Regions from separate parts of the Paenibacillus phoenicis genome, predicted to be linked through region 2. Evidence: riboswitches for the same ligand, from Rfam matches in the RefSeq annotation. Region 2 holds a riboswitch; each other region holds the start of a gene.
What was found. Region 2 has a riboswitch for cobalamin ahead of U9M73_RS01545 (ABC transporter substrate-binding protein). Riboswitches for the same ligand answer to the same signal wherever they lie in the genome.
Positions count from the first base shown of each region.

Region 1: another riboswitch for cobalamin. It lies ahead of U9M73_RS20685 (anaerobic ribonucleoside triphosphate reductase); the one in region 2 lies ahead of U9M73_RS01545 (ABC transporter substrate-binding protein).
Region 3: another riboswitch for cobalamin. It lies ahead of metE (5-methyltetrahydropteroyltriglutamate--homocysteine S-methyltransferase); the one in region 2 lies ahead of U9M73_RS01545 (ABC transporter substrate-binding protein).

Region 1 is NZ_JAYERP010000001.1:4,427,484-4,431,699, forward strand. It holds gene nrdG (anaerobic ribonucleoside-triphosphate reductase activating protein) at 30-548, opposite strand; gene U9M73_RS20685 (anaerobic ribonucleoside triphosphate reductase) at 545-2,461, opposite strand; cobalamin riboswitch at 2,691-2,944, opposite strand; gene U9M73_RS20690 (MTH1187 family thiamine-binding protein) at 3,268-3,567, shown strand; tRNA gene U9M73_RS20695 (tRNA-Thr) at 3,639-3,711, shown strand; gene U9M73_RS20700 (cupin domain-containing protein) at 3,914-4,216, opposite strand, start outside.
Region 2 is NZ_JAYERP010000001.1:350,837-355,052, forward strand. It holds gene U9M73_RS01535 (response regulator) at 1-977, shown strand, start outside; gene U9M73_RS01540 (methyl-accepting chemotaxis protein) at 1,236-2,816, shown strand; cobalamin riboswitch at 2,897-3,107, shown strand; gene U9M73_RS01545 (ABC transporter substrate-binding protein) at 3,354-4,216, shown strand, end outside.
Region 3 is NZ_JAYERP010000001.1:1,119,392-1,123,607, reverse strand. It holds gene metE (5-methyltetrahydropteroyltriglutamate--homocysteine S-methyltransferase) at 1-1,142, opposite strand, end outside; cobalamin riboswitch at 1,286-1,483, opposite strand; gene U9M73_RS05270 (multicopper oxidase domain-containing protein) at 1,703-2,701, shown strand; gene U9M73_RS05265 (DUF2249 domain-containing protein) at 2,746-3,306, shown strand; gene U9M73_RS05260 (hypothetical protein) at 3,320-4,216, shown strand, end outside.

The sequences.
Region 1 (4,216 bases), 4.1 Mb from region 2:
TTGCGCTCAGGATCAATAAGATCAATCAGCTAAAAAGAGAACAGGGGCTCCCATAACACGGCTTGTCCCTGCCGCAGGCTTTGTTGAATATCGATCAGCCGTTGATTGGAGCTGCCGCGATAGAGCAGGGAAGGATCGCGAAGCTCCTCAACGAACCTTCCGTCGACCAGCACCTCGCAACGCCGCAACAGTTCATATTCGGGGGAGCCGGGGCGTTCGATTAATTCTTCCAACGTATAACCGGTGTAAATCCAGATGGATATTGGCCCGGTTTCCGCCACAAGCCGGTCGATAAAACCGCAGACCTCAGCAGCGGAGAAAAAAGGATCACCGCCAAGGATCGTGAGTCCGCTGAGCAACGGATTATGTTTAATGTCATAAATAATTTCTGCTTCCCGCTCCAAAGTGAGCGGTTCCCCGTAATCGAAGCTCCAGGTTTTTGGGCTGAAGCAGCCTTTGCAATAATGGCGGCATCCGCTGATGAAGATCGCTGCTCTCAAGCCGGGCCCTTCATTAATGGATTCCGGGTAGTACCCGCAAATGTTCATGCGTCGTGTTTCACCCGGTCGCGAACCTCCGCTTGTTTAGCGGGGTTGAACCGTGTCTGGTAGTCGCCGGTCAGATAACCGGTCACCCGGCGCAAACGGCGAATATGCACTTCGCTCTCATGGCTGCCGCAGGAGGGGCAGCTTGCCCCAATGATCCCTTCAAAGCCGCAGGCCGAGCAGCGGTCGATCGGATGGTTGATGCTAAAATAGCTGACCTGCTGCTGCAGGGCGTATTGCACGATTTTGACGAATGCTTCCGGATTGTTGCGGGCATTGCCGTTAAGCTCGATATAAGAGATGGCTCCGGCGTTGCACAGCCCGTGGAATTTGGCTTCCAGCTCAATTTTTCGTGCCGCACTGATGTTGTAGTAGACCGGGATATGGAACGAATTCGTGTAATACTCGCGGTCCAAAATCCCGGGCAGCGGGCCGTAGACCGCACGGTCGCGTTTGGTGAACTTGCCGGACAGCCCCTCCGCCGGGGTCGCAAACAACGTGATATTGAGATTGTGAATTTCGCTTTGGCCGTCACAATAGTCGCGCATGTAAGCGATCAGGTCGTAAGCTTTCTGATACACGGCTTCATCTTCGCCGTGATGCTTCCCGTACATCGCCTTCATGCATTCGGCCAGCCCGATGAACCCGATGGACAAGCTGCCGTGCTTCAGCAATTCGCCGACCTGATCATCCGGCGCCAGCTGCTCACCGCCTTCCCAGACGCCTTCCCGCATCATGAAATCGGAAGCCTTCGCTTTTTGGGAGGCCTGAATCGAGAAGCGATGCAGCAATCCCTCCAGGGCGATATTCATATAGTGAGTCAGCTCGCGGTAGAAGCCGCGTTCGTCGGGCTCTTTGCGGTGTCCCAACGCGATGCCGTACTTCAAGCCTAGCTTGACCAGGTTCAGCGTATTAAAGGAAAGGTTGCCTTTGCCAGACAGACGATTGCGGCCGAACCGGTCAGCCAGCACCCGGGTGCGGCAGCCCATGGTAGCGAATTCCGTATCCGGATCCGTGGGGTCGTAATACATCAGGTTGAGTGGGGCGTCCAGGTTGGCGAAATTCGGATAAAGCCGTTTGGCCGAGCATTCCGCCGCTTTCAGAAATAGGGAGTAGTTAGGTTCCCCCGGATTCTGGTTGACGCCTTGTTTACATTTAAAAATCTGAATCGGGAAAATCGGCGTTTCCCCATGGCCCAGCCCGCGCATCGTGGCCGTGAGCAGGGAGTCGATGACCAGTTGTCCTTCCGGTGAGGTACATGTGCCGTAATTGATGCTGGTGAACGGGATTTGCCCGCCGGCCCGGCTCGACATCGTATTCAGATTATGAATCAGGCTTTCGGCCGCCTGGAACGTCTCGCTTTTGGTTTCCTTGAGCGCATAGTTAAAAGCCTTGGGATACTGATCCCGCAGGTCACTGCGGCTCATCGTGATGTCGCCCAAATCAGCGTTCGCATCGCCTTCTTCAAAATAATCCAGCCCTTTGCGGAAGTACTTGGCGAACGATTTGGCTACGTACGGGGCGAGATCGAAGTCCAGCTTGTTCGCGGACACACCGCCGAATTGGGAGTTTTGCTGGGATTGGAAAATGATCGCCACCAGCGCCATCGCCGTCATGATGGAAGTTGGCGGACGTACGCTGCCGTTGCCGGTGTTGAAGCCTTTGCGCAGCAGTTTGTCAAACGGGATAAAAATACAGTTCGTTGTGCCGAGGGCGTACTGATCCAAGTCGTGAACATAAACGATGTTATCCTGAATGGCCTGTACCAAGCGAGTTGGCAGTACGAAATGGCTTGCATACCATTTGGAATACTCGCTGCCGAATTTGCTCATCTTGCCGGAGAAGCTCTCTCCATTTAAATTGGCGTTCTCGCGCAGCACCTCAAGATTGCGGCTCTGGACGATTTCCTCGCCCATCCGAATCACTTCATCCAGCAAGGTGTCCCGGCCGGTATACGTCTGGCTTACCCATGCCATAACACACTTCTCCTCCCTGTAAACCGAGCTTTGGTTCAAAATAAAAGAGCATGTCCAACCAACGAGGTAGACATGCCCGAATGCACTGCAAAAAAGTGGACAGACCAAATCAAGGCCCCAACATTTCGGCGGCAAGCGGACACCATCCCTGATCCTCGCAGGTTTTCCGTCGGTGTCTTTCAAACGGGCAGGTCTCCTGGCTTTCGGAACGTTGCTGACGCCTTCCCGCAGCTCATCAAGCATTAAGCTGTAGTGGCATATCGTCAGTCGAACGGCTGGGTCTTCAAGACGATGTAGGCGAACGCCTCGTCTTTAGTACCAAGCTACCGATTACAGTGGCGGGACCGCAGCGGACTTGCACCGCACTTCCCTTTTAAGCTCCGGCGGCTTGTCCGCCGGATCACCCGTTCACACTATATTTTGTTGCGTTGATCTAAGGATAGCCCAAGATATTGTGTTTGTAAATGGGATTTTCCCATTGAAAGCAGACTGAAAATCACGTGAAAATCTCCGGTCCGCGCAACGATGCGGAGAGTGGGGGACAGAAGAAAATTGTGAACATTTATAAATGGGACTGGAGGACTAGATCGGGTTTTACAGAGTGTGTGAGTTTTGGGGACGGTAAGGATATTAGCAGACGGGTTCGGTTGATCTTAGAGAGGAGAGTTGGTTAGAATATACCTGTAGGACGAAAACCAGCTCAGGGATTTGATTCAAACCATTACCAGGAAAGAAGGGAGCCGATTATGGCTATCGCCGAAGTTACCGTTATTCCGATCGGGACGGGGAGCACCAGCCTCAGCGCTTATGTGGCCGAGTTGCATCGGGTGTTGGAGAAGCAGAAGGGCATTACCTTTACCCTCACCTCCATGAGCACGATTATTGAAGGATCGTTAGATGATGTGTTTACTGCGATTCGCGCGATTCACGAAGCGCCGTTCCAATCCGGTGCCGGCCGCGTATCAACCTCGATCAAGATCGATGATCGCCGCGACAAAGCCAGCTCCTCCGAACAGAAGCTGCGCTCTGTGCGCGAGAAACTATAATTTCTTGAAATTGGTGCTTGCATTATTTTTAAAACTCGGTATAATAAATTTTGTTCGCTAAAAACGAACCTGCTGGTGTAGCTCAGCTGGTAGAGCAACGCATTCGTAATGCGTGGGTCGGGGGTTCGAGTCCCTTCACCAGCATCTGATATGCAAGCATAACGCGCCCTCCGAGGTTTTCGGGGGGCGTTTTTGAATTGTTGAAGGACCTTGTTCATCTTCCGAGTGACCTCTTGCTCTTCGCTTGTTAGTTCTTCTCCGTTTCTTTGTTTTCTCCATGCGCTTAGCACTAAATTGTGACCGCAAATAGGGAGGTTTGCTGAAACCTCCCTGTTCCTTGGTGCGCTTACTCTTGCTCCATCGCATCCCTTTTTGTCCGATGCACCGTGCCAAACGGATGGTGCGGCGGGGCATAAATGACATACACTTTAAGCGGCTCGTTGCCGGTGTTGATGATGTTGTGCCACGTGCCGGCGGGGATGAAGACCGCGTCGTCTTCATGGATGTTTCGTACGAAGGTGAGGTGGTCCGCACGATCGCCCATTTGCGCAACGCCTCGACCCTCTTCCACGCGTACAAATTGGTCCGTGTTCGGATGGATCTCCAAGCCGATATCCTCACCGACCGGAATGCTCATCAAAGTGACCTG
Region 2 (4,216 bases):
TCATCTCCGCGCACAGCGAATTCGCCTACGCCCAGGAGGCGGTGCGGCTGGGAGCTCGCGATTATCTGCTGAAGCCGATTGGGAAGACGCGCCTGCAGGAAATTATCAGTACCCTGGCCACGGAGGTCCGTGAAGAAAGCGAGCTGACGAAGGAAGAGGAGCTGTTAAAAGCTAATCTGAAATATTTGCGCGAGGGCGTATTTCAGCGATTGGCGTCGGGGCTGGATATCGGGAACCTGGATTTGACGCCGTTTATGGAGGACTATCGAAGCTTTTATTTGATGATGGTTCAGATGGATGCCGGGGACAAAAGCGTGCGGCTGGAGCATTTTATCGTTGAAAACGTGTTGTCCGAGCTGATCGAGCGCCATGGCCGGGGGTTTGTTGTCAGCTATGACCGCCAAAGCCTGCTGGGACTGATCACGCCGCGGGAGCCGGAGCGAATCGAACGGTTTCAGGAGGAAGTGAAGGCGCATTTGAAGCACTATTTGAAGGTGCCTTTTCAAATCGTGCATTCAGGCTTAAACAACGATTTCAAGTCGGTGCCGCAGGTGGTCATGCGCATGAAACAGGCTTCCGATTCGCCGGTTGCCTTGCTGGATCCGCCGAAGGGCAGCGGGGAGAAAGCGATCGAAGTTGCCCTCCAATATATCAAGGAGCACTACAATGAGGAGCTTTCTTTGGAAAAGGTCGCTTCCGTCGTCTTCCTGAACCCGGCGTATTTCAGCCAGCTGTTTAAGCAGAAGGTGGGACTCGGCTACAAGGAATACGTAACCTCGCTCCGTCTGGAGCAAGCGAAGCAGCTGCTGCTGAACCCGAAGCTGAAGATCGCGGAGATTGCGGAATACCTCGGGTATCAGGACATCCGCCATTTCGCGCAGATGTTCCGCAAGAAGTATCAAGTCACGCCGAATGAATACCGGCAGCAGCAGAATATTAACATCTTGCTGGCCAGCAGCGGCAAGAGGAGTAAGTAGGGAAGAGCGTTCTGTTCTGGTGTACAATGGGAGAATGAACGAATAGACGAGAGAGGATGTCGCAAGATTGCACCCAAGATATAGGATGGTATGGGTTGTTCAAAGAGGAATGTGACGTGTTGTGTTACATTCCTCTTTCTTATTTACAGAATTCCGTCGATTATTTGCACCCAACTTCGGAATGCCTAAATTTTTCCTTTCTATACCTTTAGTCCTATTCTATAATGTTAGCAAAATTTACATATCAGGGGTGGGAGTATGAATCGGAACGAAAGGTTGGGAAGAATCGCTGCTTGGCTTAGTGTCGGCTTCACGGCGGTCCTGGCTGTTTGTGCGTTATGGGCAAAGACGCCATGGTATATCCCCTGCCTTGTGCTATTTACTTTGCTCAGCTTGGGGTCTTCGTTGTTCTTTGGAACCGGCCTGCGGGCAGCACTGGGAGGCGGGGCGCTGGCGGGCAAGCGTTCTCCTTCGGGGACAGGTGAATCCCAGCGGGAGGAAACCGATTGGACGGCAGTATTCAATGAGTCGCTAGTGGCGGCGGATCGACTGCAGGCGGCGGTTGGCGAAGTGAGCGAGAGCCTCGAGCAGCTGCAACGATTAGCCGATACTGCAGCGGCCGAGGATCTGAAGCTCAAGCAAAGCAGCGAACGTTCGCTGGAACAGGTGCAGGAGAGCCTGGCGGCAATGGAAGAGGTGGCGGCCTCGGCCTCCCAAATCCATGACGCAGCGGGGCATTTGCTTACCCGCAGCGAAAACACTCGAGCCGAGGCCATGCGTATGGCGGGAGCGCTCGAAACCGTAGACGGCACCATTCGTTCTTTGGCGCAATCCCAAGAGTCGATCGTGGGGCCGATGGAGGATCTGGAGGGGAACACCCGGAAGCTGGGCGCATTGTATCGGAGCTTGGAGGAGATCGCGGCAGAGGTCGCGTTGCTTGCGCTGAATGCGTCGATCGAGGCGGCTCGTTTGGGCGAGCAGGGGAAAGGTTTCGATGTCGTCGCCGTGCGCATGCGCCAGTTGGCGGATCAAAGCACCAGGGCGATCAACTCCTCCGCCCCGTTGTTCCAGCAAATCTCGGCGGATGTCGAGCGTGTGAAGTCCACGCTGATAGAGGGACGTGACTCGGCCCTGGAAGGAATTTCGCTGATGAAGCGAATGGGGGAGGACATCCGGTTCATTGCGGATGAAGTGGCAGAGGTGAACGGGCTGGTTGCCGAGGCGGGACAGCGAAGCCGGGAACAAGCCGAGCTGACGCGGAATATGGAGGCGATGCTAAGCGAGGTGCATGAGGCTCTCAATCGGAGCATCACCCATGTGGAGGGAGCGCTGGCTCGGATGGAATCGGAGCGAGAGCATATTTCCAAGCTGCAGACGGTGGTCGTGGGCTTGGATCGGGCCCAGGGCGAACTGATGGTATCATTGAACTCCGTCCATTCCGGGGCGGATCCGGCTGCCGGTGGCGAAGACGCGGTGGCCCTTGGTCAAGCCTATGCCCGGAAGCTGCTGGAGGCAGCCGAACAGCCAGGTTTCCGCATGCTGGAGCCGGCTAGTCACCGGGCTGCACTGGAGCAGCTGTTAGCCGCAGAGCCTGGTCTAGAAGCGGCCTGGTCGAACCGCAAGGACGGCTCTTTTATCGTATCCATTCCGGAAGCCGGCTTGCTTAACGCCAAAGGACGGGACTGGTTCCGCCAGGCGATTGCCGGAGAGACGGTCGTCTCCGAAGTGTATATCTCCGCGATCACCAAGCGGCGTTGCATGACGCTGGCCGTGCCGATTGTCCGGGAAGGTGAAGTCATTGGTGTCCTGGGAGCCGATTTGTCTTTAGAACGGGGCTAAACAAAGGAATAACGGATTAGTTATTGTCAGTCCTCCGCTTTTCCCCTATAATCCAATAGAGAAGAAAGCCTTAAGACAAGCGTACAATTTGTGCCCGTAGGTCCTGGAGCAACGGTGAAGCATGCCGTACCGCTTCGGGTTAAAAGGGAAGCCGGTGCAAATCCGGCACGGTCCCGCCACTGTAAACAGGGACGAGCTCATGATGCCACTGTCGCCCGCGAAGGGAGATGGGAAGGCGAGTTTTCGTCGAGACCTGGAAGTCAGGAGACCTGCCACGGGAATTCAAGACGGTCCTTCGAGGAAAGGATAACGTTCTGCCAAGAGCATCATGGCTTGGCGCTGCCATCGTGGAGTCTCTCCGCTTTGCGTGCGCACAGCATGACTTTGTAGACGTAACCCCATCCGCTAGGATTGGGGTTTTTTCTTTGTGCCGGTAGAGGGTTAGCCGGACTTCTTCGCCGCCGGCTGCACAACGTACCGCTGGAACACAAGGCGTTTCTTTATTTACTGAAAAATAAAGCAAGGGGAGATCTGGAGATGAAAAACTGGAGAAGACTAGGAAGCCTGTGGCTGCTGGCGTTGCTGCTGGTGCTTGCGGCCTGCGGTAACAATAACGCCGTCACCCCGGGGACAGGGAACACAGCGGACGCTGCACAACCGACGCAAAACGCTGGAACGAACGCGGCGGCCGACAATTCGGCGGCACAAGAGACGACTTACCCTTATACCGTCACTGATTCTACCGGTAAAGAGTTTACGTTTGAAGCCGCGCCGGAACGTATCGTCTCGCTGGCGCCTTCGGAGACGGAAACGCTGTTTGCACTGGGACTGGACGAGCAGGTCGCTGGCGTATCCGACCTGGATGATTATCCTGAAGCGGTGAAGGACAAACCGCGGATGGGCGGGTTCCAGGTGAATGTCGAGGCAATCGTGGCGGCGCAGCCGGACCTAATTCTTGCGGCGAGCCTGATCGATGAAGCAACGGTCAAAAACTTGACGGATATGGGATATAAAGTGTTCCAGTCCAATCCGAAGACGATCAACGAAGTAATGGAGCATATTCGGACGATCGGCGAAATTACCAACCATCAGGCTGAAGCTGCTGAAGTGGTCGGCAAGATGAAGGAAGAGGTCCAAACGGTAACCGATGCGGTAGCTTCGCTAAGTGAAGACCAGAAGAAGAAGGTCTACATCGAGTTTTCTCCGGGATGGACGGTTGGCAAAGGCGAATTCATGGATGAGATGATCACGTTAGCTGGCGGCATCAACGTTGCTTCCGATGTCAAGGGATGGTCCGAGATCAATGAGGAACAAATTATCCAAGCGAACCCGGACGTCATTTTATACGCGAAAAGCGTTGTTGACGAAAATAACAAGACGTTAGCGGACATCATCAAAGG
Region 3 (4,216 bases), 770 kb from region 2:
CGACGATTCTCGGCGAACTGCACCGGCTCTGGTTCTTCCCCATTTGCCGCCCTGCTTAAGCTCACCAACTCCTCCAGCTTCTGCTCGGCAAAGGCCAACGCATCGCGCAATACCGGATTAAGCCGCTCTTCCCCTGCAGCAGATACCGGGACATGCAGCAAGCTGCAGGAAGGCTGCACGATCACATCCGGCGCTCCGGACTGGAGCGAAATCGTCTTCACCAGGCTAAGCGCCTCATCTAAATCCGTGCGCCAAATGTTCCGCCCGTCAATCAGTCCCGCTCCCATCGTCTTGCCAGCGGGAAAGCCGTAACGCCGGAGCGCTTCCAGGTTACCGTCCCGGCCGTGTACGAAATCCAACCCCAAGCCGTGCACCGGCAGTTCAATCAGATCTTCGTATCGTTCAACCGCATCAAAGTAGGTTTGCAGCATCAGCCGCAGTCCCGGAACCTCCTGCGCGATCGCCTGGTAGATCAAGCGAAGCCGGTGTACGTCCTCCTCACTTAAAGAGACAACGATAGCCGGTTCGTCGATTTGCACCCAATCCGCGCCCACCGCCTTCAGCTCGCGCAGCACCTGTACGTATAGCGGCAGCAGCTTGCGGGTCCAAGTCTCGACTTCCCCCGCCGTTTCCCCCTTGGACAGCTTCAGCAAAGTAAACAGTCCAAGCAGTACAGGCCTTCCGTTGATCCCGAGCTCCTGTTTCGCTTCCAGATAAGCCGCCAGCGGCCGATTGACGGTCAACTTGGGATCTCGGTTCCCAAGCTCAGGCACGATATAATGGTAGTTCGTATTAAACCATTTGGTCATCTCACTGGCGGTCGCTTGGTCGTCGCCTCTTGCGATGGCGTAATACAGATCAAGCGATACTTGGTCACCGTTCCATACGAAGCGCTCCGGTACTAGGCCAAACATCGTCGCTGTATCAAGGACGTGATCGTAATACGTAAAATCGCCCACCGGGATGACATCAAGTCCCCGATCCCGCTGCAGACGCAGGTTGTTCAATCGAATCTCTTTTAATCGAGCATGGAGCTCCGGCTCCGTGATTTTTCCTGCCCAATAAGCCTCGATCTGCTTCTTCCATTCCCGTTGTCCTCCGATTCTGGGATACCCCAGATTTCCGCTAACAAAGTTCCCCATATTCATTGCCTCCCATTGGTAAGTTCAAAACGCGCCAATCCGTAAAGCACAAAAAAGGTCCTCGATAGCATGGCTAAAGAGGACCTTCGATCCGTTGTTCGATGGCTTGCAACTTTAACACCTCCCTATCTCCCGTAGGTACAGCAGTGCTGTCGAAATAGGCAGGTCTCCTGGCTTCGGCATCATCGCCGGATGTGACCTTCCCAATGATTACATCACCAGTGGCATCTCACACATCCGACTCCTCCGTTACAGTGGCGGGACCGCGCCGGCATTGCACCGGACTTCCCTTTTAAGCTCCGGCCAATCTTGGCCGGAACACCTATTTCCGCTATATTCGGTTGGAATATACCTACCATCTTACTTCATCTGCCCCGCGAATACAATATCAAACAGATCGGAATTAACTTATTTATGCAATGAGAATGGGAATCAAATGACAACATTTTCGACAACTTTCATGTGATACCTATCACAATGCGGTCTTCGGACCCATCGTACGATGAAGGTACATCAAGGAGTTATTGCTTAACCATTTCAGATAGAAAGAGGAATGACCGATGAAATCGCGGAACATCCCGAAGCATCTATTGCTTAGTTTGTGCTGTCTGGTCATGATTGCCGCAGCATGGTTTGCGTTCCCATCGGAGACACCCCAGGTCAGTGATACCGTCCTGCAAGAGGAAGAACAGCATCTCCATCCACCGCCAGTTGAGCCAATCATTCAACGGGAAGGCCATACCGTCCGCATTGAAATGACCGCGCAGCAAGCGGATATCGAGATTTCCGAAGGCGTCACTTATCCCGCCTGGACACTTAACGGTACCGCCCCCGGGCCGGTGTTGCGCGTGAAGCAAGGCGATCAGCTGGAGTTTACCTTAAAAAACCTAGATCCAGATATGCCGCATTCGATGGATTTCCATGCGGTCCATGCCGCTCCAAGCGAGAAGTTCGTTGAAGTGATGCCTAACGAGCACGGCACGTTTACTTATCCCGCCAACACGCCAGGCGTGTTCATGTACCATTGCGGAGCAAGTCCGGTACTGCTGCATGTAGCCAATGGGATGTATGGGATGATCATCGTTGAACCGAAGGACGGATACCCTACGGACTCGGATATCGACCGAGAATATACGATCGTCCAAAGCGAGTGGTATGCGGCAAATGATTTGGATGCTTTTCAACAAGGTGATCCGGAGTATGTTGTGTTCAACGGCGATGATTTTACGTTAAAAGAACACCCCTTGCTCGCCAAAGTCGGCGACAAGGTTCGGCTGTACGTCATCAATGCGGGACCAAATCATGTTTCTTCGTTCCATGTGGTTGGGACGACCTTTGATCGCGTCTATCTGGACGGGAATCCAAGCAATCAGCTGTACGGCATGCAAACGGTGTTGCTTCCGGCCGGCGGCGGCGCAGTCGTTGAGTTTACCGTCACGGAAGAAGGCGATTATCTGATTTTGACCCATCAGCTGGGTGATGCTAACCTCGGAGCTACGGCGATCCTGCGCGTAAGCCAGGACGGGACAGTTCATGGAGAACCGGTGATGAGCCATTAATGAAATACCATTTTCACGCAAATTCATAAACGAGGTGACGTTGGATGAATCGACAAGACGCCAAAATTGTAGAGCTGGACGTTCGAGAGCAACTACGGAACAAACTGGAGCCGTTCCAGCTCATCATGGATACTGTCAAAAAGCTGGAAAAAGACGACCTCTTCGTGCTTCACGCCCCCTTCAAGCCGACCCCTTTGCTCAAGCTTCTGAAAATGAAGGGACTCGTCGGCAAAGCGGTGATGCTAGACAAAGAGCATTGGATCACGACATTTGTCCATAAGAAAAACAAGGCATGGCTCGAAGAGGAAAACGAATCCGTACCAGTTGAAGCAACCGCAGAGGTTGCTCCGGCATCAACGGGTGGATCCGGCGAATCTGCCGCCAGCCCTAACATCATCACGCTGGACAACCGTGGTCTGGAACCGCCGCAACCGATGGTTCGAACGCTGGCAGCCTTGGATCGCTGCAAATCAGGTGATGAGGTGCATATTCACAACGACCGGGTACCGGTATTTCTTATCGAGGAATTAAACAGCTTGGGCTGCACCTATACGGTGGAAGAACAACCGGATGGGACGGCCAAAGTCCAAATTCGCAAACCTTAAGGAGGTGAACCTGATGCCGGCCATGTCCCGCCTGCCCTTTCTCTTTATCGTCACCGGAATCTTCGGATTCGTCCTGTTTCACGCCACCTCCCTGATGTCACTCACAGGCTGGATCGGCGATGATATCCGCGCCCCGGCCGGCTGGTTCCAGGTGCACCTGTTTGTGCTGGGCTGGGCAACCATGCTGGCGATGGGTGCCGTCTACCAGCTGATCAACGTTATTTTGCAGTCGAAGATCTACAGCGAACGTCTCGGGTATGTGCATTATACACTTTTTACGATTGGTCTGTTTGGTCTGCTATTTGGCTTCATTCAAGGCGACACGTATTGGATTGGCGGCTTTGCCACACTCGCATTCTCTGGAGTTGTCCTGTTCGTTTGGAACCTGGCCGCCACATTGCTGCGGGCCGAAACGTGGAACGCGATCACCATTAGCACTGCCTGCGCGGTGTTTTACCTGCTGCTCACCGGGTTATCCGGGATGGCGATGGGGATCAATTTTGCGACCGGTCTTTACAACGATTTGCACGAAAACCTATTTGGTACGCATATCTGGCTGGGGACGCTAGGCTGGTTTGGTCTGTTGATCACCGGGTTCAGCTACAAGCTGTTGCCGATGTTTTATTTGTCCCATAACTATCCAACCCGGCTGGAATATGTCGTCTTAGGGGTATGGAACGCAGGGGTTCTGCTAGGCGCGACTTCCTTTCTGTTTGGTTTGCCAACAGGCTTCAAAATTGCCGCGCTGCACCTGATTGTTGTTGCCGTCCTTTGTTATAACGTTCATCTGTTGCAAATCCGCAGCAAACGGCATAAACGCAGCCCGGGGGCAGGCATTGAATGGACAGTCACCGGAAGCCAAATCTTTGCCGCCTTTGCGGTCATGTTTGCGGTTCGGGCACTGGTGTCA